4 regions of the Rhizobium sp. K33 genome follow, and region 1 is predicted to be linked to each of the others. Evidence: predicted binding sites of a transcription regulator. Region 1 holds the regulator's gene; each other region holds the start of a gene.
What was found. The regulator PhoB, encoded in region 1, activates phosphate uptake and scavenging genes when phosphate is short. The targets are predictions, from matches to a motif close to TGTCATNNANCTGTCAT.

Region 1 (7,586 bases):
AGGGTGCCTGCCGCTATCTGGAAGGCTTGATCAGCACCCCTGCGGCAAAGGTTCTTCCGGCATGAACATCACCCATCTCGTCACCCATAGTGGCGGCTTCCATGCCGACGAATTGCTGTCCTCCGTCATCCTGGCCCGGCTCCATCCTGACGCGACGATCGTGCGCAGCCGCGCACCCGAATGGATTACGCCTGCCTCCGATCGCATCATCTACGATGTCGGTGGTGCCTATGATGCGGCGGCGCAGATTTTCGATCACCACCAGCGCGGCGCGCCCTTGCGCGAGGATGGCCAGCCCTACAGCTCTTTCGGCCTCATCTGGAAGCATTATGGGCGCGCCTATCTTGCCGCGCTCGGCATCCCGGCAGATCATGTGGAGGCACTTCATCAGAGCTTCGACACGAAATTCGTCCTGCCGATCGATCTGATGGACAATGGCGCCCTCAGCCCGTCTGCCGCAGGGCCGCTGGCGGATCTCACACTGCCGAGCCTGCTTGAAACCTTAAAACCCGTCTTCGATGACCGAGCGCCCGGCGCCGATGATCGCGGTTTCCATGCGGCGCTCGCCATCGCCCGCGCGATCGTCGAGGCTGGCATCGCGCAGCGCGCCTCCAAACTTCGCGCCGAAAGCATGGTGCTCGATGCCATCGCCGCCAATGGCACCAGTCGCGTCCTGGAACTGCCGATGGGCATGCCCTTCCGCCCTGCGATCGTGAAGGCTGGCGCCGACCATCTGCTCTTCGTCGTGCATCCTCGTAACAAGGACTGGTGCATCACCGGCATCCGCAAGACGGAAGACAGCTTCGAGCAACGCGCCGATCTGCCCGTGGCCTGGGCCGGACTGAGCAATGCCGATCTGGAAGCAGTCTCAGGCGTCGCAGGCGCCACCTTCTGTCACAACGGTCGCTTCATCGCTGCAGCGAAGTCTCGCGAGGCGATTTTGAAGATGGCGGAAATCGCGGTCGCCGAAGCGCTTGCAAAATCCTGAAAGTCTCGTGGACTAGCTACTGACGCCTGCTGGGTGAGCCGCGCCGGCTAGGATCGCAGGACCCGGCCGCCGGAAGATGCAAGAAGGGCCGGTTGCCCGGCCCCTTTCAAATCACTTCATTCGTCTCAAGCCGCCGTGAGTTCTGCGGGGTCGAAATCATAGTTCGTCGAGCAGAACTCGCAGGTCACCGTGATCTTGCCGTCCTCGGAGCTTGCCTCGATCTCTTCCGCGGAGAAGCCCTGGAGCACGCCCTTTAGCCGCTCGCGGGAGCAGCTGCAGCGGTCGTAGACCGGCTGCGGATCGTAAGCACGCACGCCGCGCTCGTGGAAGAGCCGGAAGAGCAGCCGTTCGATGCCGACCTGCGGATCGGTCAACTCGTCCGCGTCGATCGTTTCAACGAGGACACGTGCTTCGTCCCAGGCGTCGTCGCCACCATGCAGATCGGTGTCGCGGTCGTCACCGTCGCCGCCATGCAGATCCGGCTGGCGCATGCGCTCGGGCGCATCCGGCAGGAACTGCGCGATCAGACCGCCTGCCCGCCAGGTCCGGCGTGGCTTTCCATCGGCGTCGCGATCGAAGAGTTCGGCAGCGCCAAGACGCACACGCGTCGGGATCTGCTCCGACTGGCGGAAGTAGACACCCGCGATGTCCTCGAGCGAGGTCCCATCGAGTGGTACGATGCCCTGATAGGGTTGCATGAAGGAGCCCTGGTCGATGGTGAAGGCAAGCACGCCTTCGCCCAGCAGTTCTTCGGGCGACGCACGGCCGGCGGCAACCGCATCCGCTACGGCCTGCTCATCAAAGCGAGCATAGGCGCGCACGTTCTCCGGCGTGGTGAAATCGGCGACCAGCAGATCGACCGGGCCGTTGCCCTTGGTCTGCACGGTGAACTTGCCTTCGAACTTGAGCGACGTCCCGATCAGCACCGTCAAGACGATGGCTTCGGCCAGAAGCCGTGCCACCGGCGCAGGATAGGCGTGACGGTCAAGGATGGTGTTGATCAGCGGTCCGAGCTGGACCGCGCGACCGCGCACGTCGAGCCCTTCCACCTGAAAGGGGACCACGCGATCATCGCCGGCGAAACCGAATTCGCCGAGTTCTGCTTGTCTCGTCGACATGAATGTACTCCCGGCGCCCCAAGCGCCTTACGCAGGGCCCGAGCGGCCCGATCAGAAAGGGCACAGATGGGATCACCCGTGCCAAAGGTCAAGTCAGGCGCGACCGCCGCTCTTTTGGCCTCAGATGGCGCCCAGGCACCAGGCCAGGATCGACTTTTGCGCATGCAGCCTGTTTTCCGCCTCGTCGAAGACAACGGACTGAACGCCATCGATCACTTCGTCCGTGACTTCCTCGCCGCGATGGGCGGGCAGGCAATGCAGGAAGAGAGCCTCGTCCTTTGCCTTCTTCATCAGGTCGGCATTGACCTGGAAAGGCTGGAAGACGTTGTGGCCGCGCGCCTTGTGCTCCTGGTTCATCGAGACCCAGGTGTCGGTGATCACGGCGTCGGCGCCGGCAACAGCGCGATCGGCATCGTGGCACAGCATGATCTCGCCGCCATTGTTGCGGGCCCAGTTGAGGATCTTGTCATCCGGCTCGGACCCAAGCGGAACGGCCATGTTCATCTTGTAGCCGAAGCGGGCCGCGCCCTCGACAAGCGAATGCAGGACATTGTTGCCGTCACCGGTCCAGGCGAGCGTCTTGCCCGTGACCGGGCCGCGATGCTCCTCGATCGTCATGATGTCGGCCATGATCTGACAGGGGTGCGTCAGATCCGTCAGCGCATTGATGACCGGCACCGTCGCATGCTCGGCCATTTCCAGGAGGCGGGCATGGTCGGTGGTGCGGATCATGATCGCATCGACATAGCGCGACAGAACCTTGGCCGTATCGCCGATCGTCTCGGCGCGGCCCAGCTGCATCTCGGTGCCGGAGAGGAACAGCGTCTCGCCACCCAGCTGGCGCATGCCGACATCGAAGGAGACGCGGGTGCGGGTCGAAGGCTTCTCGAAGATCATCGCGAGCATCTTGCCGGCGAGCGGCTTGTCGGCGGTGCCCGCCTTGGTGGCCTGCTTGCGGGTCTTCGCGTCTTCGAGAATGCCGCGGAGGTCCCCAGCCGTGACAGCGGAGAGATCGAGAAAATGCTTCGGAGATGCCATGAATGAATCCTGTCTTAGGCTGACGCGGCGACTGCGGCCTTGGCGCGGATGTGTTCTGCTGCCTGTTCGATGCGGGCGAGGCCGTCGCGCGCCTCTTCGGCCGTTACCGTGAGCGGCGGCAGAAGGCGGATGACGTTGTCGCCGGCGGGAACGCCGAGCAAGTGCTCGTCACGCATCGCCATCAAGAGTTCGGTGTTCGGGACCTTGGCCTTGATGCCGAGCATCAGGCCTTCGCCGCGCACTTCTTCGATCACATCGGGGAAACGGTCCTTGAGAGAAGCCAGTCCCTGGCGGAAAACGAGCGCCGTATCGCGTACGTTCTCGAGAAAGCCGTCGGTCAGCACGACGTCGAGCACGGCGTTGCCGACGGCCATGGCGAGCGGATTGCCGCCATAGGTCGAGCCATGGGTGCCGGGCTTCATGCCATAGGCGGCCTCTTCGGTCGCGAGGCAGGCGCCGAGCGGGAAGCCGCCGCCGATGCCCTTGGCGACCGCCATCAGATCAGGCTTGATGCCGGCCCATTCATGCGCAAAGAGCTTACCCGTGCGGCCGACGCCGCACTGAACCTCATCCAAGATCAGCAGCAGGCCGTGCTCGTCGCACAGGGCGCGCAGAGCCTTCAGCATCTCGACGGGGATCGGGCGGATACCGCCCTCGCCCTGTACGGGCTCGACGAGGATCGCGGCGGTGGCGTCGGATATGGCCGCCTTCACGGCATCCAGATCACCGAACGGCACCTGATCGAAACCCGGAGCCTTGGGGCCGAAGCCTTCCAGATATTTTTCCTGGCCGCCGGCCGCGATCGTCGCGATCGTGCGGCCATGGAAGGCGCCTTCCATGGTGATGATGTGAAACTTCTCTGGATGCCCCTTCGCAAAGTGGTAGCGGCGGGCCGTCTTGATGGCACATTCCAGGGCTTCCGCGCCGGAATTGGTGAAGAAGACACGATCGGCGAATGTCTCCTCGGTCAGCCGCTTGGCCAGCACTTCTTGACCGGGTACCTCATAGAGGTTCGACAGGTGCCAGACCTTGTCGGCCTGATCCTTCAGCGCACCCACGACATGCGGATGGCCATGGCCCACAGAGGTCACGGCGACACCGGCTGCGAAATCGAGATAGCGCTCGCCGCTTTCGGTCACTAGCCAGACGCCCTCGCCTCGTTCGAAACGCAGCGGCGCCCGATTGTAGGTCTGGTAGAGCGGCGTAGCTTCGGCCATGGCGTTTACGATCCTTCTCGACGATCCGTGACGTGACGGATAGGCCATTGCGAGGCCCAAGAAAAATTAAAAATGCCGCCTTTCGGCGGCGGGGGCACTATCAGCATTTCGCTCTGAGCTGTCAACGAATTCTGCAGGAATCGCAGGAGTAAGCGCCCTTTTGGTCGACACGCGCTGGACGAGTGCCGAGCAAGATTCCACCTGTTGCATACTTGACTCACTCGGGAAGCAAGTTGGGGAAAACCGCGAAATCGATTCCAGATGATTCCGGCGACTCTTGTCACGGAGTCAGGCTGGCTCTAGGTTAAATTTCATTAATAGATTGCATGCGGCGGAAGTGCTCACCGACAGTATCGAGGCGGTTGTGTTTCGGATTCATCCGAAGCAGCGGTGACGGATTCTGCCATCACAGACGCGAGCGGCGGAGAGAAATGGCATGACGACTATGCAATGGACTGATGAGCGGGTCGAGAAACTGAAACGGCTATGGGCCGAGGGCCTCAGCGCCAGCCAGATCGCAGCACAACTTGGCGGCGTAAGCCGCAACGCCGTCATCGGCAAGGTTCACCGGCTGAACCTTCCCGGTCGCGCCAAGGCCGGCGGCAGCTCGTCTGCGGCCCGTCCTGCCAAGCGCCCGGCCCAGACGCCGCGCCCCGCTGCGTTCCAGAACCGTCCGGCGGCCAATACCAGCACCCGCACCGTTACCCGGACTGCCGGTGCGACCGCGCTGAAGGAAGAGATCGAAGTCGAGGCCTATGAAGAGGTCGAGGTTCGCCGGTCGCTGAACGTCGTCGTTCCGATCTCGCGCCGCCTGGCGCTGACGGAGCTCACCGAGCGGACCTGCAAGTGGCCGATCGGCGACCCGATGAAGGACGACTTCCATTTCTGCGGCTGCGAGATTGCCGATAGTGCACCTTATTGCACCTATCACGCCAAGCTCGCCTATCAGCCGGTCAGCGAGCGCCGCAAGGCTGCCCGCTGATCCCTCGGCGACAGATCAGATGATGAACGGGTCCTTCGGGGCCCGTTTTCTTTTGGCCGTAGAGCCAAAGAAAAAGGCCGCTACGGGCAAACCGTGCGGCCTTGTCTGGACGGGTGGATTGGGAGCGCTCAGGCTTCCATGGAGTATCCCGCGCCACGTACGGTGCGGATGACATCCTGCATGTTCGAGAAATTGAGCGCCTTGCGCAGGCGACCGACATGGACGTCGACCGTACGCTCGTCGACATAGATGTCGTGACCCCAGACGCCATCCAGGAGCTGCGAACGCGAGAAGACGCGACCGGGAGACGCCATCAGGAACTCCAGAAGGCGGAATTCCGTCGGGCCGAGACGAACCTCGCGGCTCTTGCGGTGTACGCGGTGCGTTTCGCGGTCGAGCTCTATGTCACCGCAGCGCAGGACGCTGGAGAGGACCTCTGGCTTGGCGCGACGCAGCATGGCCTTGACGCGGGCCATCAGTTCCGGCGTCGAGAAGGGCTTGACCACATAGTCGTCCGCACCGGTCGCGAGGCCACGCACACGCTCGCTTTCCTCGCCGCGTGCCGTCAGCATGATGATCGGCAGGCGCTCGGTTTCGGGGCGCACCCGCAGCCGGCGGCAAAGCTCGATCCCGGAAACACCGGGAAGCATCCAGTCGAGGATGAGCAGGTCAGGAACCCGCTCCTGAAGCCTGATCTCGGCTTCGTCGCCTCGCAGGATGGTCTCGACCTCGTATCCCTCGGCTTCGAGATTGTAGCGCAGGAGAACCGACAGGGCCTCCTCGTCTTCGACTACGGCGATCTTAGGCTGCATCAGTCATCAACCTCGCTGGCCGTCGTCACTCGGAGATCGCACCGACGGAAGCAGTCTGGTCTTCCTTCGGGCGCTCACCTTCCGGCTGGGCGCCGGTGGTCATGTAATAGATGGTTTCGGCGATATTGGTCGCGTGGTCGCCGATGCGCTCGATGTTCTTGGCACAGAAGAGCAGATGCGTGCAGCTCGTGATGTTGCGCGGATCTTCCATCATGTAGGTCAGGAGTTCGCGGAACAGCGAGGTGTAGATGGCATCGATCTCCTCGTCGCGGTCACGGATCGACTTCGCCTTTTCGGCCGAACGGGTCGTGTAGACGTCGAGCACTTCCTTGAGCTGGGCAAGCGCCAGATCGGAGAGATGCTCCAGGCCACGGGCAAGCTTGCGCGGCACGCCGGTTGCCTGGATGGCGACGACGCGCTTGGAGTTACTCTTGCCGAGATCGCCGACACGCTCGAGGTCAGCAGCGATGCGGAGCGCACCGATGATCTCGCGCAGGTCGGACGCCACCGGCTGGCGCTTGGCGATCGTCACGACGGCCTTGTCACCGATCTCGCGCTCCATGGCATCCATGACCACGTCGTCGGAGATGACCTTCTGTGCCAGTGCGGCATCGGAATTGACCAGTGCACGAACGCTGTCTGCGACCATCTGCTCGGCCAGACCACCCATTTCGGAGATGCGGCGCATCAGGAACTTCAGTTCGTCGTCGAAGGCCGAGTAAATGTGAGAGGAGCCCATAGGAAACATCCTTGAAAGTGAGTTCAACCGTGGATGACGTCAGGGCTCAGCCGAAGCGGCCCATGATGTAGTCCTGCGTGCGCTGGTCATCCGGATTCGTGAACATCTTGTCGGTGTCGTTCTCCTCGACCAGTTCGCCGAGGTGGAACATCGCCGTGCGCTGGGAGACGCGCGCGGCCTGCTGCATCGAGTGGGTAACGATCACGATGGTGAAGTTTTCGCGCAGCTCGTGGATCAGCTCCTCGACCTTGGCGGTGGCGATCGGGTCAAGCGCCGAGCAGGGCTCGTCCATCAGGATGACTTCCGGGCTGACGGCAACGGCGCGCGCAATGCACAGACGCTGCTGCTGACCGCCGGAAAGACCTGTGCCAGCGGAGTCCAGACGATCCTTCACTTCGTTCCAGAGACCGGCCTTCTGCAGGGCGATCGAGACGATCTCATCGAGGTCCGCCTTGTTGCGGGCGAGACCATGGATGCGCGGGCCATAGGCGACGTTCTCGTAGATCGACTTCGGGAACGGGTTCGGCTTCTGGAAGACCATGCCGACCTTGGCGCGCAGCTGAACCGGGTCAACCTTGGCGTCATAGATGTTTTCGGCGTCGATCAGGATGTTGCCTTCGACGCGGCAGCTGGCAATCGTGTCGTTCATGCGGTTGATGCAGCGCAGGAAGGTCGACTTGCCGCAGCCCGAC
Region 2 (7,586 bases), 570 kb from region 1:
AGCTGGATATAGCTCACCTTGATCGCGCCTTCCGGATCGGAATCCGGATTGGAGAGCACGACCTCACCGCCGGGCGTTACGGCGAGGATCGGATGCACCGCCATATAGATGTCGCGGTAGTGACTGGTGACCTCGCCCATGAGGCTGTCATAGAGGAAAGACTTGTTGTGATCGACGATGGAGAGGACGCTCACAGGGATACCGCCGGGACTGACCCCGTCGATCGTTTCGATCCGGATATGCGGTGCCTGGCGGTTCCAGCCGGCAATGTCGGCCGCGGCGCGCACCGACGAACGAGCCAGCATGGCGTCGTCATAGCGATCGATGTCGTCGTTGCTGGCTCTGCTGAAGATCACCTTCGGCGGGATATAGGCATGACCGAGTTTGCGCGCCTCCTCCTCTGCCCTATTCAGAAGCTCCTCGCGCTTTGTCATCCCAGTCTTGCCCATTGACCCCTCCGAAGCTCGCACTGTTTGGCCTATTGTTCCCGCAAATCACTTGCAAAAGTATGTATGAGGCAGATGAAGGAAAAAATCAGGCGAAAATATGCGGCGAAATTCATAAAAATCGGGAAATTTTCATCCAATATGGTTCTTCAACGCTTCGAATGCCGGGTTGATGCAAGGAGTCGCATGAGATGCAGCCACTAACAAAGGGCGCAGTGATCGTCATTTCAAGTCACGTGGTGCGCGGATCGGTGGGCAATCGTGCCGCCGTCTTCGCACTCGAGGTGCTCGGACATCCCGTATGGGCGCTGCCGACGATCGTTCTGCCCTGGCATCCGGGACACGGGCCCGCGACACGCCTGCGGTTTGCCGATGACGATTTCGACAAGGCGATCGAGGATCTGATCGCAGCGCCTTGGCTCGGTGAGGTCTCCGCCATCCTGACGGGCTATTTCGGGAGTGCGCGACAGCCGGCTGCGGTCGCGCGGCTTGTCCAGGCTGCAAATCAGAAAAACCCCGATCTCACCTATGTCTGCGATCCCGTCATGGGTGATCTCGGCGGGCTCTATATCCCGCTGGAAACCGCAGAGGCCATCCGTGACCACCTGATCCCGATTGCCGATATCGCCACGCCGAACCGCTATGAGCTCCAATGGCTGGTCGGCAGCGAACTCTCAAGCAACCAGCAGATCATCGATGCGGCCCTGTCTCTCGGGCCGAAGCGGATGCTGGTGACGTCTGCGGTGCCGATGATGGCGGGCGGGACCGGCAATCTCCTGTTGAGCGGACGGTCCGCGCTTCTGGCGGAGCACCGGGTGATCGACAATCCGCCGAACGGATTGGGAGATCTGCTGGCTGCCGTCTTCCTCGCCCGCCTGCTCGACGGGGTCGATGAGGAAACGGCATTGCGCACGGCGACCGCGAGCGTGTTCGAGATCCTCGCGCGCACCGCCAAACGCGGCGGTGATGAACTGGCTCTCGAGAGCGATGCGTCCAGCCTGTCGACACCGATGGCCATGGTCCAGTTGCGTCGCCTCATGCACCCGGCCCAACGGAAACCCGGGAGATCATGATCCGATCGCGCCGATGTCAATCCGTGTTACCGGTGTTGCCACGGGTGATCACGCGCTGTAATCGGTAACAATGATCAGTTTTCCCCCCGCACTCCTCAATGGCTACCGCAATTTCATGGGTGGCCGATATCAAGATCAGCGCGACCGTTACCGCGTTCTCGCCGAGCAGGGCCAGAAGCCCAACACGCTGGTGGTTGCCTGCTGCGACTCGCGGGCGGCCCCTGAGATGATTTTCGATTCCATTCCCGGCGAACTCTTCGTCGTCAGGAATGTGGCCAACATGGTGCCCCCTTACGAGCCGGACGGTCAGTATCACTCGACCTCTGCCGCACTTGAATTTGCGGTGCAGGCACTGCGGGTTCAGGACATTATTGTCATGGGTCATGGCCGCTGCGGGGGTATCCGCGCCGCGCTCGATCCCAATGCGGAGCCTCTCTCGCCGGGCGATTTCATCGGAAAATGGATGAACCTAGTTGCCCCCGCTGCCGAGCAGATCCAGGGCAATGCCAATATGACGCCCGGTGAACGCCAGACGGCGCTCGAGCGCATCTCGATCCGCAATTCGATCGCGAACTTAAGGACCTTTCCCTGCGTGAAGATCCTCGAAGAGCGGGGAAAGCTGCGCATTCACGGCGCATGGTTCGACATCAGCAATGGCGAGCTCTGGCTGATGGATCCGAAAACCCAGGATTTCTCCCGGCTGGATGTCGAAGCAGCGGCCTGACGGCCGGCTAAAGATTGTCGATACGCATTGAGAATTGCGGCGGCCGAAGGCCGCCGCTTTCCGTTTTACTCTGCGTCGATGCGCGCTGCGATATGGGCAATCGCCTGCTGATAGACGGTCGCGGCGTTCCAGCCCTGAATTGCCGCAAAGTTCGGCTCACCCTGCTGATAGCCAGCGCCCGGCTGCCAGCCATGGCCGCGCAGGAAGTTGGCGGTCGAGGCAAGCGCGTCGGCGCGTGAGCGGACCATGTCGATGTGGCCGTCACCATCGCCGTCGACGCCGTAGCGCACGACGTTGCGCGGCAGGAACTGCGTCTGGCCGATTTCGCCATGGGCTGCACCCTTGGCATTCACGTCGAGATTGCCGGCCTGAACGAGCTCAAGCGCCGCATAGAACTGGTCGGTGAAGAATTCGCTGCGGCGGCAGTCGAAGGCGAGCGTTGCCACGGCCGAGAGTGTATGCTCCTTGCCGAGGAAGGAGCCGAAGCCGGTTTCCATGCCCCAGATGGCGATCAGCGGACCTGCCGGCACGCCGTAGCGCTGTTCCAGCCGTGCGAAGAGCGCCGCGTTGTTCTTCTTCATGGTCTTGCCGCGATTGATGATCGTCTGGCCGCCACGCTTCTGCATGAACTGGTCGAAGGACAGCTTGAAGCTCTTCTGACCGCGGTCGGCACTGATCGTGCTGCGGCTGTAGCTGACCGAGGAGAAGACCTTGTCGAGCATCCGCGGGCTGAAGCCCTGGCCTTCGGCCTGCTGCTTGAACGCGGCAGCCCATTCCTCGAAACCTGCGGAAGTGTTGCTGCACGCGGCGGCGGCCGCGGATTGCGTGCCGGCCAGCAGGGCGGCTACGGAAAACAGAGCTGCCGACAGAGTGGATGTCAGTCGCATTGATGCCTCATGAAGGACGGTGGTTTGGGACGAATCGGCGGCACCATGCCAGCGATTGCGGATGCTGTCATCCATCGAACGCTTACATAAGGCCGAGGATTTCTCAATTCGGATCACTTTCCGCTGAAAGGTCCGATGAGGCTTCCCGGATGAACCGCGAAGCCTCATGACAGAATGATCAGGCGGCAGCGCGCGGCTTGATCAGCCCGCGATTGACCAGAAGTTCTGCGATCTGGATCGCGTTCAGGGCCGCGCCCTTGCGCAGGTTGTCGGAGACTACCCACATGTTGAGGCCGTTTTCGACGGTGGCGTCCTCGCGGATACGCGAGATGTAGGTCGCATCTTCACCGGCGCATTCAACCGGCGTGACGTAGCCGCCGTTCTCGTGCTTGTCGATGACGAGGCAGCCCGGCGCATCGCGAAGGATGTCACGCGCCTGGTCGGCGGTGATCTCGTTTTCGAACTCGATGTTGACCGATTCAGAGTGACCGATGAAAACCGGAACGCGCACGGCCGTGCAGGTGACCTTGATCTTCGGGTCGAGCATCTTCTTGGTCTCGGCCAGAACCTTCCACTCTTCCTTCGTGTAGCCGTCTTCCATGAAGACGTCGATGTGCGGAATGACGTTGAAGGCGATGCGCTTGGTGAACTTCTTCGCCTCGACCGGATCAGCGACGAAGACGGCGCGGGTCTGGGTGAAGAGCTCGTCCATGCCTTCCTTGCCGGCGCCGGACACGGACTGGTATGTCGAAACCACCACGCGCTTGATCTTGGCGACGTCGTGCAGCGGCTTCAGCGCTACGACCAGCTGTGCCGTCGAGCAATTCGGGTTGGCGATGATGTTGCGCTTCTTGAAGTCGACGATCGCATCCGGGTTCACTTCCGGAACGATCAGCGGAACGTCGGCGTCGTAGCGCCAGGCCGAGGAGTTGTCGATGACGACGCAGCCTTGGGCACCGATCTTCGGAGACCACTTCTGGGAAATCGTGCCGCCGGCGGACATCAGGCAGATGTCGGTGTCGGAGAAATCGTAGTTTTCGAGGTTCTGGACCTTCAGAACGCTGTCACCGAAGGAGACCTCGGTGCCCTGCGAGCGCGCCGAGGCGAGCGCGATGACCTGCGAGGCCGGAAAACCACGCTCGGAGAGGATGTTGAGCATTTCGCGCCCGACATTGCCGGTGGCGCCTACAACTGCAATCTTGAAACCCATGTCTATGCTCTCTTTCTGTCTCTCCGCGGATGGTGAGGGGAAGTTCGCGACAGGACGCAACCTTCCTTGTCCCCGGCCGTGCCGGGGAGAGAGCGGTGGCCGAAGACGTCAGACGGTTTTCGTCGTCGTTTTGGCCTTGGTCGTGGATGCAAGAGAATGGCATGCGCCGCCGGCAGCGGAGCGCTGCAGGAGGTGGAAGACCGCGAAGGGTTGCCCGAAAGCGTGCATGGACCGAATTCCTCTTCGCGGCGAGGGATTACAAGGTTTTTGGGATGAGTCAAGCCGACTGAAGGCGCGTGAAGGCGAAAAGCGCACTCGGTTTATCCAGCTTCTGCATGTCATGGTGACACGCGCCTGCTTGCCTGCACTTTTCCGTCGTGGAACAAAAGGCTGCATGTTCGGAGTGTCACCATGAGCCTTCTCATTCGCGATCTTGTCGCGGACGATCTTCCATCCGTCACGGAAATCTATGCCGACGCAGTTTCCCGGGGGACAGCGAGTTACGAGCTCGTTCCCCCTGGCCTGCAAGAGATGGCGTCCCGTTTCGCGGCGCTGAAAGAAAAAGGGTATCCCTATCTCGCCGCAACGGATGAGACCGGCGCGCTTCTCGGTTATGCCTATGCGTCTGCGTTCCGCACACGGCCGGCCTATCGATGGCTCGTCGAAGATTCCATCTATATTCACCCGTCCGCCCGCGGGCGGGGTGTGGGCAAGGCCTTGCTTACCGAGCTTGTGGCTCGCTGCCAGGCCTTGGGCTTCCGTCAGATGGTTGCCGTCGTCGGCGGGGCGAGCGAAAGCTCGATTGCGGTGCATCGCAGCTGCGGTTTCGAAATGGCAGGGCGTCTGGCGGGGACCGGGTTCAAGCACGGGCTCTGGCTCGACACGGTTTTCATGCAGAAGGCTCTCGGGGAGGGGAATTCGACCATGCCCGACCCTGACACCTATCCAGGTACCTTGGCTTAGAGCTAGTCGGCGGCCTTCAGCGCCTTGTCGAAGACCTTCAGCACCTGGCGCAGGTCATGGCCGCGCTTCAGGATACGGCCATCGGTGCCGACGACCGAAAACGCGCCCTGCTTGGCTGCAAGCTTCGGGTTCTTTTCGATCCGGTAGAGAGGGTATTCACCCGAGCGCTTGAAGACGGAGAAGACGGCCCGGTCCTTCAGGTGATCGATGGCGTAGTCACGCCATTCCCCTTCTCCGACCATCCGTCCGTAGATCCAGAGAATGGCATCCAGTTCGCGGCGGTGAAATGTGATGGGGAGCGGGTCTACAGATTGCCGATAGATACCCAGATCGACGACGCTGGTGGTTCGTTCGGCCCCTTCGTCGTCGCGACGCTGCCCTTCCGGCTGCTCTGACATCAATGCTCCACGAGCTCCGATTCATGACGGATGGGTGACAGTGTGCCTGACATGTTCGAAATTGCAAGCTTATCGGGCACCCTGCTTTCCTCCTGCTAAGCCTCAGCGGCTTCTGCTCATGAAGTGGCCGAGCAGGAGTTCGCGCAGCCGGGCGGCTACGGGCGAGAGGCGCTTTCCGTTCAGCGTGATCAGATGGTAGGGCGTCACCTCGATCGGCGTTTCCATCTTGAGCGTGGTCAGATTGCCGACGGGCGTCTGGCGACAGAGAAGGTCGGACACCTCCCGCGACATCGGTGCGATCGCATTCGACGAAGCGAGCATCGCGATCATCACGAGCAGGGATGTGGTGTTGACGATGTTTCGCGGAATGGGCGCGCCTTCTTCGATGAAGACGTTTTCGACCGCTTGGCGCAGCGGCGTGCCCGGCGCCTGCATCACCCAGGGGAAATGGGCCATGTCGGAAATGTTCAGCCGGTCGACATTGACCAGCGGGTGGCTATGGTGGACGACGATCTCGACCTCCTCCATCGTCGCGCCCTCGACGTGGAACTGCCGCGCATCGATGCCTGCGGGAATGCGGCCGAGCACGAAATCATATTGTCCCGACAGCAGATCTCTTATCATCTCTCCGCTCGGCGCCACATCGACATGGATGTCGATGGTGGATGCCTCGGCTTTCAGTGCCCGGATCGCCGGGACCACATAACCGACCGCGCCGCCGGTCACCGCCCCGATCCGGATCTTGCCGGTCAAGCCGCGCTGGATGGCCTCCACTTCTCGGGCGGCCTCGCGCATTTCTTCGAGAACATTCTGGGCGCGCCGCGCCAGTGCGCTGCCGACGGCTGTCGGCTCCATGCCCTTCGGCGTGCGCAGGAAAATCGGCGACCCGACATAGCGCTCGATTTCGCCCAGCATGCGCGAGGCCGCTGGCTGGGTCAGTGCAAGTTCCTGAGCTGCAAGGCTTAATTGCCCCAGCTCCGCAATCGAGCGGATCAGCTGGAGGTGCTTGGGCTGCAATCGTTGGATATGGATCTCTGCCATAAAGGACATATCAACCATGGTATGCAGAAAGTCAAAATAATCATTTGATCGGTATATGGGCCGCGATAAGACTCGCCGCGGAGCTGGGGGCTGCTGCGTCAGCCACTCGTTCTTGTTTCAGCGGGCGCCAGGAGGAGCTTGGCCTCGCACGGTATGACCAGGGAGGTTACCATGAAGAAACTTGGCGCCCTGATTGCGTCTCTCGCAATCGGCATCGCATCATTCGCGCCCATGTCCTACGCTCAGGACAAGGGCATGGTCGGCATTTCCATGCCGACGAAGACGTCGACCCGCTGGATCTCCGACGGCGAGACCATGGAAAAGCTGTTCACGGAAGCTGGCTACACGCCGGACCTGCAGTTCGCTGACGACGATATCCCGAACCAGCTCGCTCAGATCGAAAACATGGTCACCAAGGGTGCCAAGGTTCTCGTCATCGGCGCCATCGACGGCACGACGCTCTCCGACATCTTGCAGAAGGCTGCAGATGCCGGCGTCAAGGTCATCGCTTACGACCGTCTGATCCGCGACTCGGGCAATGTCGACTACTACGCCACCTTCGACAACTTCCAGGTCGGCGTTCTCCAGGCAACCAGCCTCGTTGACGGCCTCAAGGCGAAGTTCCCGGACACCAAGCCGTGGAACGTCGAACTCTTCGGCGGTTCGCCGGACGACAACAACGCCTTCTTCTTCTACGATGGCGCCATGTCTGTTCTGCAGCCCCTGATCGACAGCGGCGACATCGTCATCAAGTCCGGCCAGATGGGTATGGACCAAGTTGGTACCCTGCGTTGGGACGGGACCGTCGCCCAGGCTCGCATGGAAAACCTGCTCTCCTCGACCT
Region 3 (7,586 bases), 690 kb from region 1:
CGCCTTCCTGCCGGCCGAAATTGCCGCCATCAACACCAGCGCCTTTGCAAGCCTGGACGCTGAGACGATCGCCGCCCTGAACCTCGATCAGGTCGCCGCGCTGACGCCGGCGCAACTCGGCGCGATGAGTGCTGACCAGGTGGCGGCCCTGACACCGACCCAGGTCGATGTCCTGAGCGCAAAGCAGATTGCGGGCTTCGGCGCGACCCAGTCCGCGGCGCTGACCACAGCCGCGCTAGGGGCCATGTCTCCCGAGCAGGTCGCCGCCCTGAGCACCTCGGCGATAGCAGCCCTGTCGACCACCCAGATCGCAGCGCTTTCCACCAACCAGATCGAGGCCCTGACCTCGGCCCAGATGGGGGCGCTGACCGCAACGCAGGTGGCAGCCCTCACGCCCACACAGCTCAGCAATCTCTCCACCGCGAAGCTCGCCGCGATCGGCGCAGCCGGCATCGCCGGCATGACGAACCAGCAGATCGCAGCGCTCGGAGCCGACCAGATCGCGGCTCTCACGACGAGCCAGATCGCAGCTCTGACGCCTGCGCAGGTCGGTGCGCTTACGCCGCAACAGGTGACGCTCTTCACCACGATGCAGATCGGCGCTCTCAGCTCCAGCCAAGTCGCTGCACTCTCCAACGACAGTCTGGCCACCCTGACGAGCGAGAAGATCGCGGCGCTGAACGTCAAGGCAATCCCCGGACTGACCACCTCCCAGATCGCCTCGATGTCGACGACCCAGATCGACAGTCTCAGCCAGACGCAGATCGCAGCACTCACCGCAACACAGATCGGTGCGCTCTCCTCCGCCCAGCTGGGAACGCTGTCCAATGCAGAGCTCGCGGCCATTGCGCCGACCGCAATTTCCGGCCTCTCGGCGGCCAACATCGCCGGCCTGAGCCAGGAGCAGATCGGCGTGCTGACGGCAGCACAGGTCGGCGCCTTGACCTTCGACCAGCTGAATGCCCTGCGGCCCGACCAGCTCGGCGTCATGACCGCAACCCAGATCGGCGCGCTGACGGCAACCCAGATCGCATCGCTTTCGGCCGGAACCATCTCCGCCCTCTCGGCGACCCAGATTGCCGCCATCTCCACCAAAGCCATCCCCGGCCTGAGCTCGGCGCAGATTGCCACGCTGACGGCAAGCCAGCTGGACGCGATGACCTCAGCACAGGTCGGCGCCTTGAGCGCCACGCAGCTGGCGGCCTTCAGCCCCACCGCGCTCGAAACCCTGACCGCCGCGGACATCGCGGCATTGTCACCAAGCGCGATCGGCGGGCTGACGCCTGCAGTCTTTGCAACGCTGCAGCCTGAACAGATTGCGGCCCTGACGACGGGACAGATCGCCGGCCTGAGCTATCATCAGCTCCGGGCGATGACGCAGGATCAGATCGGCGCGCTGACGACGGCACAGGTCGGCGCCATGAACGCGATCCAGCTCGCAACGCTTGGAACCGACAAGCTCGCCTGGATGTCGACGAGCCAGATCGCCGCCATGGATCCCAAGGCGATCGGCGGCCTGACGGTGGCGCAGGTCAGCAGCATGACGGCTGACCAGGCGGAAGCCCTGACGCCGACCCAGGTCGCCGGGCTGAACTCGGCGCAGCTGACGGCGCTCGGCGCGACCAACTTCAGAACCTTCTCGACGGAAGACATCGCAGCCATCAGCCAGCAGGCACTTCCCGGTCTGACGGTGAGCCAGATCTCAAACATGACGCCGGCGCAGCTGCAGGCGATCAGCGCCACCCAGTCCAACAATCTGAGCCCTGAGCAGATTGCAGCCATCCTCGCCGCCTACCAGGCTGTCTGAGGATGAAAGAATGAGAGGTCGGCCTGCAGCCGGCCTCTTTCAGTTTCGGATGGTGAACTGCACGCGATCCGCCGGGAAACGCGTCACCGCAAACTGGATCGGGCACCCCTGCGGATCCGTGTTGACCGCCCGCGTGACGAGCACGATCGCGCCCGGTGTCAGCTCCAGATGGGCGACATCATCAGGCTCGGCATGAACGGCCGAAATTTCCGTCACATCGCGCAGATAATCCTCCACCCCGCAGGCTGAGAGAGCCCGCGTGATCGAGCCGGTTTCGGCGAAGGCCTTGTCGATGCCGGCGAAGCGCTCGGACGGAAACCACATGGTGGAGCGCGAGACGGCTCGTCCGTCAGCCTTGCGGATGCCATCCAGTCTCAAAACCTCCTCACCCCGCGCCAACTGCAGCCGGTCACTCAACTCCGGCGTGGCCACCTCCCGTGACGAGGAAAGGAGAATACCCTTCAGTTCGCGGGCCTGTTCACCGATCCCTTCGGTGAAACGGGTCCGCCGTCCGATCGGGAAATCGAACTTGTCGCGCTGGGTGATCATCGTCCCGCGCCCCTGCGCGGCACGCACGATGCCCTCCTGCGCGAGTGCCGCGAGCGCCGCACGCACGGTATGGCGATTGACCCCGAATTCTTCCGCCAGCGCCGTTTCTGCCGGCACCATACCCGTCCTGTCATAGAGACCTGCCAGGATATTGGCGCGGATCCGATCGGAAATCTGGCGCCAGAGGGCAACGCCCTTCTGTCTCTGCATCACTGTTTTCGGTGTCCTTGTCACAAGCTTGTCACGACCAGCGGTTACTCCTAAAGTAACTTGTATGGTTGTCTATATTACTAGACATTTCGAGGACTGACAATGGACACAGCCAGGGAAATTGAAACAGGCCCGCAGATCGATCGAAAGCGGATCGCCGACCTGCTCGCCAAGGCAACGATAGCAGAGCTCAAGAGCGCACTTGCAGCGCTCGGCCCCATCCCGGACTTTACCGCCTTGCGCGGTCCCGAAACCGGGCTCGTGATGGTCAAGGGCCGGATCGGCGGCGGCGGCGCGCCCTTCAACCTCGGTGAAGCGACGGTCAGCCGAGCCAGCATTCGCCTTGCCGACGGTCGTGTGGGCCATGGCTACCGTCTGGGAACCGACCGCAAGGCAGCCCAGTTCTCGGCCGTGCTCGACGCTCTGGCACAGGACGAGGCCGCAAGGAACACGCTCGAAACAGCCCTCTTCGCACCCCTCGAAGCCCGCCTCACCCAAGAGGCCGAACGCCTCGAGGCCGAAACGGCCGCGACGAAGGTCGATTTCTTCACCATGGTTCGAGGAGAAGACTGATGCTCGACGTCACTGAAAGCCTGGACGGCGGCTTCCCCGATGCTGTCACCCACGCCCAGACGGTTTTTCGCAGTGTCATGGACGCCATGGCGCGCCCGGGGAGCCAGGGCGTGATCGACGTGCCGGTAGCCCCGCCCGCGCCGCTTGGCGTGGCGGCAGGCGCCTTGCTCCTGACGCTCTGCGACCACGACACCCCGATCTGGCTGACACCAGTCTTGGTCAAGTCCGCCCTGCCGGGCTGGATCGGGTTCCACACCGGCGCCAGCCTGACATCCACGAAGTCCGATGCGAAATTCGCCTTCGTCGAAGCGGGAGCACCCGTTCCCTCGCTCACGCAGTTTGCGCTCGGCACCCAGGAATATCCGGACCGTTCGACCACGCTGGTCGTTGAGATCACGGCTCTCGAGGGCGGCCAGCCTCTGCAGCTCTCGGGCCCCGGCATTCGCGACACAGCCATGATCGCACCGAAGGGTCTGCCGGAAACCTTCCTGCGGCAGTGGGCCGACAATCGCGCCCTCTTCCCCCGTGGTGTCGATCTGGTGCTGACCTGCGGTCCGCGCTTCATCGCGCTGCCGCGCACGACCAAGATCCGCGAGATGGAGGCCTGAGCCATGTATGTTGCCGTCAAGGGTGGCGAAAAAGCCATCGCCAACGCCCACAAGCTCCTTGCCGACCGCCGCCGCGGTGACCGGGCGCTGCCATCGGTGACGATCGACCAGATCGTCGCCCAGCTCGGCCTTGCCGTCGATCGCGTCATGGCCGAAGCCTCGCTCTACGACTGCGCGCTGGCAGCGCTCGCCCTCAAGCAGTCGCGCGGCGACATGATCGAAGCGATCTTCCTCCTGCGCGCCTACCGCACCACGCTGCCGCGCTTCGGCACCTCGCGGCCGATCGAAACAGGTAAGATGCGCGTCGAACGCCGCGTCTCCGCCACCTACAAGGATCTGCCCGGCGGACAGCTGCTCGGCCCCACCTTCGACTACACCCACCGCCTGCTCGATCCCTCGCTGCTCGATGACGAAACGGTCGATATGGGCGAGCAGCGCGAGGAAGGTCTGGAGCATGTCATGCGGGTCTCCGACATTCTCGACGGTGAAGGCCTGATCGAGCCGGATGGCGAAATGCCCGAGGATCACGTCGCCGCCGACATCACCCGAGAGCCGATGGAATTCCCGATGCCGCGCGACCTGCGCCTCCAGGCGCTCGCCCGTGGCGACGAAGGCTTCCTTCTGGCGCTCGGCTATTCCACCCAGCGCGGCTATGGCCGCACCCATCCCTTTGTCGGCGAAATCCGCATGGGTCTGGTCGAGGTCGAATTCGATGTACCGGAACTGGGCTTCGCCGTCTCGCTTGGCGAGATCCGCGTCACCGAATGCCAGATGGTCAACCAGTTCAAGGGCTCGGCCAAGGCCCCGCCGCAGTTCACCCGCGGCTACGGCCTCGTCTTCGGCCAGAGCGAACGCAAGGCCATGTCCATGTCACTGGTCGACCGGGCGCTCAGAACCCAGGAATTCGGCGAGGATGTCGTCGCCCCGGCCCAGGACGAGGAATTCGTGATTTCCCATTGCGACAACGTCCAGGCGACCGGCTTCGTCGAACACCTGAAGCTGCCGCATTACGTCGACTTCCAGGCCGAGCTCGACCTCGTCCGCCGCATGCGGGCAAAGCATGACGCAAGCCGCATTGAACAGACTGATCTGAAGGAGGCCGCAGAATGACCGCGCTGGCAACCGAACTCGCCACCTACAACTTCGCCTATCTGGACGAACAGACCAAGCGCATGATCCGCCGCGCGATCCTGAAGGCGATCGCCATTCCCGGCTACCAGGTCCCCTTCGCCAGCAGAGAAATGCCGATGCCCTATGGCTGGGGCACCGGCGGCGTGCAGGTCACCGCCTCGATAATCGGCCGCGATGACACGCTGAAGGTGATCGACCAGGGCGCCGACGACACGACCAACGCCGTCTCCATCCGCGCCTTCTTCCAGAAGGTCGCCGAGGTGGCCGTCACCACCAAGACCAGCGACGCCACGATCATCCAGACGCGCCACCGCATCCCCGAGGAGAAGCTCCGGGAAGGTCAGGTTCTGGTCTATCAGGTGCCGATCCCCGAACCCTTGCGCTTCCTCGAGCCGCGCGAGACCGAGACCCGCAAGATGCATGCGCTGGAAGAATACGGCCTCATGCATGTGAAGCTCTACGAAGACATCGCCAAGCACGGCCGCATCGCCACGACCTATGCCTATCCGGTCAAGGTCGAGGGCCGCTACGTGATGGATCCGTCGCCGACACCGAAATTCGACAATCCGAAGATGCACATGTCGGAAGCCCTGCAGCTCTTCGGCGCCGGCCGCGAGAAACGCATCTATGCCGTTCCGCCATACACCGACGTCGTCAGCCTCGACTTCGAGGATCACCCCTTCGAGATCCAGACCTTCGACAAGCCCTGCGCGCTCTGCGGCGCCCACAACGTCTATCTCGACGAGGTCGTGCTCGACGACAAGGGCGGCCGGATGTTCGTCTGCTCCGACACCGACCACTGCGAGACGCGCCAGGCCGAAGGCCATGTCGGCGAAATGCTCGCCCAGAACAAGGAGGCCGCAGAATGAGCGACCAGCCCCTTCTGAAAGTTCGCAACCTCTCGAAATTCTACGGCAACCGCATCGGCTGCTCTGAAGTCTCCTTCGATCTCTGGCCAGGCGAAGTGCTCGCCATCGTCGGCGAAAGCGGATCGGGCAAGACGACGCTTCTGAACTGCCTCTCGACCCGGCTGATGCCGACGACCGGCTGTGTCGACTACCACATGCGCGACGGTCAGTACCGCGAACTCTACCATATGGGCGAGGCCGAACGCCGCTTCCTCATGCGCACGGACTGGGGCTTCGTGCACCAGAACCCGGCCGATGGCCTGCGCATGACGGTCTCGGCCGGCGCCAATGTCGGCGAACGCCTGATGGCTGTCGGTGACCGCCACTACGGAAAGATCCGGCAGACGGCGAGCGAATGGCTGGAGCGCGTGGAAATCTCCATCGACCGCATCGACGACCAGCCGCGCGCCTTCTCCGGCGGCATGCGCCAGCGCCTGCAGATCGCCCGCAATCTCGTCACCGGTCCCCGCCTCGTCTTCATGGACGAGCCGACCGGCGGCCTTGATGTCTCGGTCCAGGCGCGCCTGCTCGATCTCGTCCGCGGTCTCGTCAACGATCTCGGCCTTTCGGCCATCGTCGTCACCCACGATCTCGCGGTCGCCCGCCTCCTCTCGCACCGGATGATGGTGATGAAGGATGGCCATGTGATCGAACACGGCCTCACCGACCGCGTGCTCGACGATCCCCGCGAACCCTATACCCAGCTTCTCGTCTCCTCGATCCTCCAGGTCTGACGGACGTCGCGAAAGGAAACCATCATGCCGACACCGCTCATCGTTTCGGAAGTCGCCAAGAGCTTCACCATGCATTTGCGCGGCGGCCTCGTCCTGCCCGTCGTGGCCAACGTGTCCTTCTCCGTTGCATCGGGAGAATGCGTCGTGCTCGGCGGCCCCTCAGGCATCGGCAAAAGCTCGATCCTGAAAATGCTCTACGGCAACTACGCCGTCGATCAGGGCCAGATCCTCGTCAACCATGACGGCCGCATCGTCGACATCGCCTCCGCCGATCCCCGCACGGTGCTTGAAGTCCGCCGCGGCACGCTGGGTTATGTCAGCCAGTTCCTGCGCACCGTGCCGCGCGTCTCGACCCTCGATGTGGTCGCCGAACCGCTCGTCGCACGCGGTGTTTCGACGGACGAAGCACGCGACCGCGCCGCAGAACTCCTAAGCCGGCTAAACTTGCCGCGCGATCTCTGGCAGCTGCCGCCCTCCACCTTTTCCGGTGGCGAGCAGCAGCGCGTCAACATCGCCCGTGGCTTCATTACCGATCACGGCGTCCTGCTGCTGGACGAGCCCACCGCCTCGCTCGATGCCGCCAACCGTGCGGTCGTGGTCTCGATGATCCGCGCGAAGAAGGAGGCAGGCGTCGCCCTGCTCGGCATTTTCCACGACGAGGAAGTGCGCGAAGCCGTCGCCGACCGCATCCTCGACGTCATGCAGTTCTCACCGCGAAAGGTCGCGGCATGACGAAGAAGCTCGGGCTCGAACCCCTCCTTCACGAGACTGCCCGGGTCGTCAATTCGACCCTTGGCCGCTACACCGAAGTCGCCGATCGCTGCCGCCTCGATGAAGTCGAGATGGGTGACTATTCCTACATCATGCAGGACGGCGCCGTCTGGTGCGCGACGATCGGCAAATTCGCCAACATCGCAGCCGCCGTTCGCATCAACGCCACCAATCACCCGACCTGGCGGCCGACGCTGCACCACTTCACCTATCGTGCCGCCGACTATTTCGACGGCGCGGAGAACGACCACGACTTCTTCTCCTGGCGTCGCGACAACAGGGTGTCGATCGGCCA
Region 4 (7,586 bases), 1.9 Mb from region 1:
AATGCGTCCCGGCACCTTGCCGAGCAGGGCCGCAAGCGGCACGCCGACGAGGTTCATCTGGCCGAAGACCCGAAACCGCGGCTTGGTGTTGCCCCAGTAGCCGGTCATGGTCGCGACCATCAGGTAGCGGGAGAACCTATCGTGGCGTCCGCCAAGCGCGAGCACCTGGCCGCCGAAAGACTGTCCGACGCCGACGATGGGATGCTCCGGAGCTTCCAGCTCCAGACGCCCCAGCGCTGCGGGCATGTCGAGATGCGCCCAATCCCGCATCAGCAGAGGCTGGCGCCAGCTTTTCGGCGCCTGGGAGGACGCAACGCCGCGATAGTCGTATGTCAGGGCAGCGCGAAACCCATGCACCGTGATGAGGTGTTCGGCGAAGCGGGCATAAAAGCCGCGCGGCACGGCGGCAGCGGAGGAGATGAGCGCCATGGGTCCGTCGCCGCTGCCGCGCATCAGCGTGCCATGCAGGGGGAACCCATCCGGTGCCCGAAATTCGACCTCCGCCCTTTCGACCTGATAATCGCTCATGCAGAACCTCCCGTTCCGGATTTACGGCGGATCTTACGTTTACGTGCAGGTCATATCAAGCAGCAGCCGCGAGGCAGGGAAGGAGCGTGCCATTTAGCCTTGCCTCAGGCACTCGACGCTCGCTTTATCGATGCTCCTAAAGTCCCTAAACTACGCCTTTCCAAGCGGTGATTAACCGTTTATAAGCCCCCATCCGATGCGGCCGGGAGGTTGCCGCAGCTAGTTTTAGACAGGTGACGACCATGGCGCAGAATTGGACCCCGAGCAGCTGGAGACAGAAGCCGATCAAGCAGGTTCCGGCTTATCCGGACCTCGACGCATTGAAGGCAGCCGAGCAGCAGCTCTCCACCTATCCGCCGCTGGTCTTTGCGGGCGAAGCCCGTCGCTTGAAGAAGTCGCTTGCTCAGGTCGCAGAAGGCGAGGCCTTCCTGCTGCAGGGCGGTGACTGTGCCGAAAGCTTTGCCGAGCATGGCGCGGACAATATCCGCGACTTCTTCCGTGCGTTCCTGCAGATGGCCGTCGTTCTAACCTTCGGTGCGCAGCTGCCGGTCGTCAAGGTTGGCCGGATCGCCGGCCAGTTCGCCAAGCCGCGCTCGTCCGACATGGAAAAGATCGGTGACGTCGAGCTGCCGAGCTACCGCGGCGACATCATCAACGGCATCGAATTCACCGAAGATGCGCGCGTTCCGAACCCGGAGCGCCAGCTGATGGCTTACCGCCAGTCGGCTGCAACGCTGAACCTGCTGCGCGCGTTTGCCATGGGTGGCTATGCCAACCTTGAGAACGTGCACCAGTGGATGCTCGGCTTCGTCAAGGACAGCCCGCAGGCCGAGCGCTATCGCAAGCTCGCCGACCGCATTTCCGAGACCATGGACTTCATGAAGGCCGTGGGCATCACGTCGGAAAACAACCCGAGCCTGCGCGAGACTGATTTCTTCACCAGCCACGAAGCGCTGCTTCTCGGCTATGAAGAGGCGCTGACCCGCGTCGATTCCACTTCTGGCGACTGGTACGCCACCTCCGGCCACATGATCTGGATCGGCGACCGCACCCGTCAGGCCGACCACGCGCACCTCGAATACTGCCGCGGGATCAAGAACCCGATCGGTCTGAAGTGCGGTCCGTCGCTGCAGGCTGACGATCTCCTGAACCTGATCGACATCCTGAACCCGCAGAACGAGGCAGGCCGTCTGACGCTGATCTGCCGCTTCGGTCATGACAAGGTTGCCGAGCACCTGCCGCGCCTTATCCGTGCCGTCGAGCGTGAAGGCCGCAAGGTCGTCTGGTCCTGCGATCCGATGCATGGCAACACGATCACGCTCAACAACTACAAGACCCGTCCGTTCGAGCGGATCCTGTCGGAAGTCGAGAGCTTCTTCCAGATCCACCGTGCCGAAGGTTCGCATCCGGGCGGCATCCATATCGAAATGACCGGCAAGGACGTGACCGAATGCACCGGCGGTGCGCGTGCCGTCACCGGCAACGACCTTGCCGACCGCTACCACACCCATTGCGACCCGCGTCTCAACGCCGACCAGGCGCTCGAGCTCGCCTTCCTGCTCGCCGAGCGGATGAAGAGCGGCCGCGACGAAAAGCGGATGATGGTTGCGAACGGCTGAAACATAGTTTCAGATTTCCGAGTTTGACGACCGGGCGGGCTTCTGTGAGGCTCGCCCGGTTTTCGTTTCGGAGGTGGATCATATGGAAGAGAAGACGGGGCACTGCCTCTGTGGCGCAGTGGTCATTACGGTTCGCGGTGAACTTGGGCCGGTCAGCTATTGCCACTGCTCACAATGCCGTCGCCAGACCGGGCTCTACTACGCGACCACGGATGCGGCGGTCGCGGATGTGGACATTTCTGGAAGTGACAAGATCGGCAGCTTCCGGGCAAGCCCGGATGCGCAGCGTGCCTTTTGTCGCGACTGTGGCTCGCCGCTCTACTGGAAGGCGGATGGGGGCTCGCGACTGTCGCTCATGGCCGGCCTCTTCCCGAACCCGACCGGGCTGAAGGGCGGTTCGCATATCTTTTGCGCGGACAAAGGCGACTTCTACGAGATTAATGACGGACTGCCGCAACATCGGGCGAGCAGCAGCTGATCGTCATCAGGCAGCCGCGGCGTTTCCAGCCTTGATGCCCAGTTGATCCAGAGCCATGTGATAGGCTTGGTCGATGGCGGCGAATTTGGCCGACTGCCAGGTGAAGTAGTCCTCGATGAAACGGCTGGTGAGCAGCAGGTCGCCACGACGGCGCGGCTGCTCCCAGTAGAGTAGCTCTTCCGTCTCCGCCTTCTTGAACATGCGCTTCAGATTGGTGGTCGAAACCTGATAGGTCTCGCTCAACTCCACCAGCGTCACGGGCCCGCAGGATACGGTGGGGGCCGAACGGTCGATATTGTCGAGGCGGGCCGTCAGATCATGCAGGATCATGCCGCCGAGATCGGACCAGAGGAAGTGGCCGATCGAGTCCGCCGGTTCACGCCAGAGCGGGTCGGCGACCATGATGTCTGCGCCGATCGGCTGGGCGATCAGGAAGATGCGCTCTTCCGCCAGCGAGGTCATTTCGCGGTTGCCGCCGTCGAGCCTGTCGAGGCAGGCCAAGTGACCATTGAACCAGCTGCGCAGACCGTTGAGGCTGATCTCCGTCGGTTCGAGAACGCGCACGCGCTTGTCGGGCACGTCCGGAACGTCCCGCAGGAACTTGTAGGCCACCAGTTCTGCCAGATAGCCGGTCGCCGTGTTGCGGCTTGCAGCCCCCAGGCGCATCACTGTCTCCACGAAGCGCGTCGCCGTCAGGCCGGACAGCGGATCATCCTCGGTCCGGCGCAGGGCAAGCGCAAAGACCGAATGCGTCATCAGCCACTTGCGATGAGAGGCCTTCAGGCGCGACATGCGCGGTGTGCGCATGTGGATGCCGATGAGGTGCTTGGCAATTTGCTTTTCGATGGCAGGATAAAGCGGATGGGCAACAATATCTGCGCGTGACATCGGGGGCATGGCAATAGCTCTGTTCTAAACTTTAAGTCATCAGAGTGTTGGAACGCACAAGCGTTCGGGCAAGAACAGTTATCTTAATACTGTCAAGCACGCTGATTTATCGAACAAAAAAAGTCTATGGCCGAAATCGGGTGACGCTGCAAGAGCGGCACCCGATCAAAACCTCTTTATGGATAATTGTGATTGGAAGTAATGACCGGTTCAACTGGTGGGTTGAAGTCGATCCGCCTGCTCGGGGAAGAAGCGCTCGAGACCAAAACCTTCCCCGAACATCACGTCGTGCTGCAGGAAGCGGTAATCACGAATGAGCGGATCGATGCCACCGGCCAGCGCCCAGTCTGCCTGAGCCTTGTTGTTGCGGCCGATCAGCTGGTGTCTGTCGATCACGGCATAGCGCTCGGCGACGCGGCCGAGCATGCCGGTGTAATAGGGGTGACGATACCCCGCCATGTGCACGATGTAATAGGGGAGCTGTGACGGGCTGATCGAGCCGATGTCCTTCTGGACGCCGCGCTTGGACGACCAGACGACCAGCGGCGTCTCATGCTCGCGCTTCATGGTCTCGACCGAGGCCTTGCGGGTGGCGACCACATTCGGCATGTAGCCGCTTTCTGTGTAGACGGCATTCAGCGGCGGCAGATGGTCGCCGAAGAGGACGATGATGGTCTCGCGGCGGCGCTTCTTGGCCCAGTCCATCAGTGCCTTCAGGCTCTGATCCGCTTCCTTCACACCCTGGGTATAGGTAGCTAGGGCGCTCGTGCTGGCATCCGAGAGCGTCGGTGCGTCAACCTCGATCGTGTTCTTGGCATAACGATTGGCTTCGTAAGGTCCGTGTCCCTGAAGCGTCACGGCGAAGAAGAAGAAGGGCTCGTCGGTGTTGTCCGCTTCCTTGATGATGTAGCGCGTCAGGTCCTCGTCCGAGGCAAAGATGCCGCGCTTGTTCATCGCCGGCATGTTTTCCTCGGAATGGAATTCCTGAAAGCCGAGCGACTGATAGACGTTGGTGCGATTCCAGAACCAGCCTTCGAACGGGTGGAAGGCCTTGGTCACATAGCCCTTGGACTCGAAGAAGGTCGCGAGCGAGGGAACGGGGCGGCGGATATACTGCTGATAGGGGATGCTGCCATAGGGCAGGAAGGCATTGGAGAAGCCGGTGAGCGCCTCAAACTCGACATTTGCGGTCATGCCGCCGAATTCCGGGGAGAAAACTGCGCCCGACTGCGCCGCGCGGATCACGGGCATGGGGTCTGTCGAATAGCGGACCGCGCTCATCTTCGTCGGATCCCAGAGCGACTCGCTCATCACCATGATCACGTCGGCCTGACGTCCTGAAAAGAAGGATGCCGGCAGAAGGTCGGTCTGCATGTCGGAGATCGCGACATTGCTATAACCCGCGGGCGCGCTGACGGAGGCCATCGGCACGTTGAAGGCAAAGGCGAGCAGAAAGCCATTGTGCCGGTAGTTTTCCTTCTGGTCCCACATCATCGGAACGATGTTCAGGCGATCGCGGACGGCCGAGAAGGCCATCGGGTCCATCAGCGTGGCAAAGCCGGCAAGCAGCGGGAAGGCGAGGGCGAGGCGCAGGCCGCGGCCCGTCAGGTTCAGCCGCGGAAACACCTTGCGGCTCTTCCAGATCAAGGCGCCGAAAGCTGCGATCAAAACCACGCTTCCAATGCCGAGTGCGATGGCCTTCAGGGGTTCAGCGGCAACCATGGCCGGCATGAGCTGCAGGATCTGGCGGCCGAAGAGCAGGTCGCTCGGGAAAAGCGGGTCAGACAGGAAGAGCTGCTTCTGCCCGGAGAAGAAGGCGGGCAACAGCGCCAGGGGCGCGATGAGGAGTGTGGACTGGTAGGCCTTGCCGATGATTGCGTCGGCGAAGCAGAGGGCCAGAAAGACGATACCCACGGCCACGAGCCCAGGACGGCTCGACGACGTCAGATATTCCACCACATCGACCATGGTGCCGCGCGCCAGCACTTCGCTCAGCATGACAATGGCGACAGCGATCAGTGCGGTGTTGACGCATTGAACCGCCAGCTGGAGTGCAAAGGAGTTTCCTAAGTCCCGTTCGCGGGTCGCGCCGAAGGAATTGAAGAATGTCGCGACAAGCGATTTCGGGGTGGGCTGGGCCACGTCGTACTCCAGGTCATGAGCAAGTGTCGTGAAAGTTTCGCACAGATGTCACATAAGTGTCATGAATGCTACATGAACCGCGGCGTTCTAGGGTTTGTTCCCTGAATTTCGAGGGGCTTGGTTAGCGGCTCAGGAGGTTGCGGAACACTTGCTCGACATGCATCGTTGCGGTCGAACGGGTGAGCGGCTAAATCGGTGTCATGAGCGAAGCAAAGAAGATCTCCGACGTCCTGCGTATTGCGGTGGCACAGTTCAATCCCATTGTCGGCGATGTCGCCGGCAATCTGGCCAAGGCACGTGCTGCGCGGGCTGAAGCCGCCGGACAGGGGGCGGACCTTCTGCTCCTGACGGAACTCTTCATTTCCGGCTATCCGCCGGAGGATCTCGTCTTGAAACCGGCCTTCCTGAAGGCTTGCCTGGACGCTGTCGAGGCGCTTGCCGCCGATACGTCCGACAACGGCCCGGGCGTGATCGTCGGCTTTCCGCGCCAGGGAGAGAAAGGGCGGCACAACTCGGTCGCTATCCTCGATGGCGGCAAGATCCTCGCCTTCCGCGACAAGATTGATCTGCCGAACTATGGCGAGTTCGACGAGAAGCGTGTCTTCGTCGAAGGTGAGATGCCCGGTCCCGTGAACTTCCGCGGCGTGCGGATCGGCGTGCCGATCTGCGAGGAGATCTGGAACGATCTCGGCGTCTGCGAGACGCTGGCCGAGACCGGGGCCGAGATCCTGCTCGTGCCGAACGGCTCGCCCTATTATCGCGGCAAGGTCGATGTGCGCCATCAAGTGGCATTGCGTCAGGTGATCGAGACGGGGCTGCCCCTCATCTTCGCGAACCAGCTCGGGGGCCAGGACGAACTCGTTTTCGACGGCGCAAGCTTCGCCTTCAACGGCGACAAGTCGCTTGCCTTCCAGATGAGCCAGTTCGAGGAAACGCTTTCTGTCACGACCTGGAAGCGCACGCCGGATGGATGGCGCTGCGAGCACGGGCCGATGTCGCGGATCCCTGAGAAGGAAGAGGCCGATTACCGCGCCTGCGTCCTGGGCTTCCGCGATTACGTCAACAAGAACGGCTTCAAGAGCGTGGTGCTCGGGCTCTCCGGCGGTATCGACTCAGCGATATGCGCGGCAATCGCCGTCGATGCGCTGGGCGAAGAGCGGGTGCGCACGATCATGCTGCCCTACCGCTACACCTCACAGGAGAGCTTCGCGGACGCAGAGGCCTGTGCCAAGGCGCTCGGCTGCCATTACGACATCGTGCCGATCCAGGAGCCGGTCGAAGGCTTCCTCTCATCGCTTTCGGAAATGTTCGAGGGCACGGAGAGCGGCATCACCGAAGAGAACCTGCAGAGCCGCACACGCGGCACCATTCTCATGGCCATCTCCAACAAGTTCGGCTCCATGGTCGTGACGACCGGCAACAAGTCGGAAATGTCGGTCGGTTACGCGACGCTTTACGGCGACATGAACGGTGGCTTCAATCCGATCAAGGACCTCTACAAGATGCAGGTCTATGCGCTGTCGGCCTGGCGCAACGAAAACGTTCCACCAGGTGCGCTCGGCCCCTCGGGCGAAGTGATCCCGGCGAATATCCTCTCGAAGGCGCCCTCCGCGGAGCTTCGTCCCAACCAGACCGACCAGGATTCGCTGCCGCCTTATCCCGTGCTCGACGACATCCTCGAATGCCTCGTGGAGAAGGAAATGGGTGTCGACGAGATCGTGGCGCGTGGCCATGACATCGCGACCGTCCACCGGGTCGAGCACCTGCTTTATCTCGCCGAATACAAGCGCCGCCAGTCGGCGCCCGGCGTGAAGATCACCAAGAAGAACTTCGGGCGCGATCGTCGCTATCCGATCACGAACCGGTTCCGGGATCGCTGAAGGTGTCGACAGAGGATCGCTTCGCGCGGGCTGAGCTGCCGGATTTCACGG

Region 2: a site for PhoB is predicted at 5,725-5,741, ahead of M1E12_RS18980 (DUF2794 domain-containing protein). Genes of this name have one in related genera too.
Region 3: a site for PhoB is predicted at 2,585-2,601, ahead of phnF (phosphonate metabolism transcriptional regulator PhnF). Genes of this name have one in related genera too.
Region 4: a site for PhoB is predicted at 5,702-5,718, ahead of M1E12_RS09135 (LTA synthase family protein). Genes of this name have one in related genera too.

What each region holds. Positions count from the first base shown of each region.
Region 1 covers NZ_CP096478.1:4,507,803-4,515,388, reverse strand. Annotated here, with positions in the region: gene M1E12_RS21785 (MYG1 family protein) at 62-988, shown strand; gene M1E12_RS21780 (Hsp33 family molecular chaperone) at 1,114-2,106, opposite strand; gene argF (ornithine carbamoyltransferase) at 2,227-3,144, opposite strand; gene M1E12_RS21770 (acetylornithine transaminase) at 3,159-4,361, opposite strand; gene M1E12_RS21765 (GcrA family cell cycle regulator) at 4,807-5,343, shown strand; gene phoB (phosphate regulon transcriptional regulator PhoB) at 5,472-6,155, opposite strand; gene phoU (phosphate signaling complex protein PhoU) at 6,181-6,894, opposite strand; gene pstB (phosphate ABC transporter ATP-binding protein PstB) at 6,941-7,586, opposite strand, start outside.
Region 2 covers NZ_CP096478.1:3,934,576-3,942,161, reverse strand. Annotated here, with positions in the region: gene M1E12_RS19010 (NAD-glutamate dehydrogenase) at 1-449, opposite strand, end outside; gene pdxY (pyridoxal kinase PdxY) at 638-1,519, shown strand; gene M1E12_RS19000 (carbonic anhydrase) at 1,590-2,243, shown strand; gene M1E12_RS18995 (lytic murein transglycosylase) at 2,309-3,130, opposite strand; gene M1E12_RS18990 (aspartate-semialdehyde dehydrogenase) at 3,309-4,340, opposite strand; gene M1E12_RS18985 (N-acetyltransferase family protein) at 4,752-5,303, shown strand; gene M1E12_RS18980 (DUF2794 domain-containing protein) at 5,306-5,701, opposite strand; gene M1E12_RS18975 (LysR family transcriptional regulator) at 5,804-6,742, opposite strand; gene chvE (multiple monosaccharide ABC transporter substrate-binding protein) at 6,914-7,586, shown strand, end outside.
Region 3 covers NZ_CP096478.1:3,821,632-3,829,217, forward strand. Annotated here, with positions in the region: gene M1E12_RS18400 (beta strand repeat-containing protein) at 1-1,807, shown strand, start outside; gene phnF (phosphonate metabolism transcriptional regulator PhnF) at 1,847-2,566, opposite strand; gene phnG (phosphonate C-P lyase system protein PhnG) at 2,669-3,139, shown strand; gene phnH (phosphonate C-P lyase system protein PhnH) at 3,139-3,747, shown strand; gene M1E12_RS18420 (carbon-phosphorus lyase complex subunit) at 3,751-4,857, shown strand; gene M1E12_RS18425 (alpha-D-ribose 1-methylphosphonate 5-phosphate C-P-lyase PhnJ) at 4,854-5,747, shown strand; gene phnK (phosphonate C-P lyase system protein PhnK) at 5,744-6,520, shown strand; gene phnL (phosphonate C-P lyase system protein PhnL) at 6,545-7,252, shown strand; gene M1E12_RS18440 (DapH/DapD/GlmU-related protein) at 7,249-7,586, shown strand, end outside.
Region 4 covers NZ_CP096478.1:1,834,637-1,842,222, reverse strand. Annotated here, with positions in the region: gene M1E12_RS09155 (alpha/beta hydrolase family protein) at 1-528, opposite strand, end outside; gene M1E12_RS09150 (class II 3-deoxy-7-phosphoheptulonate synthase) at 771-2,147, shown strand; gene M1E12_RS09145 (GFA family protein) at 2,230-2,625, shown strand; gene M1E12_RS09140 (hypothetical protein) at 2,632-3,522, opposite strand; gene M1E12_RS09135 (LTA synthase family protein) at 3,724-5,655, opposite strand; gene M1E12_RS09130 (NAD+ synthase) at 5,856-7,535, shown strand; gene M1E12_RS09125 (hypothetical protein) at 7,538-7,586, shown strand, end outside.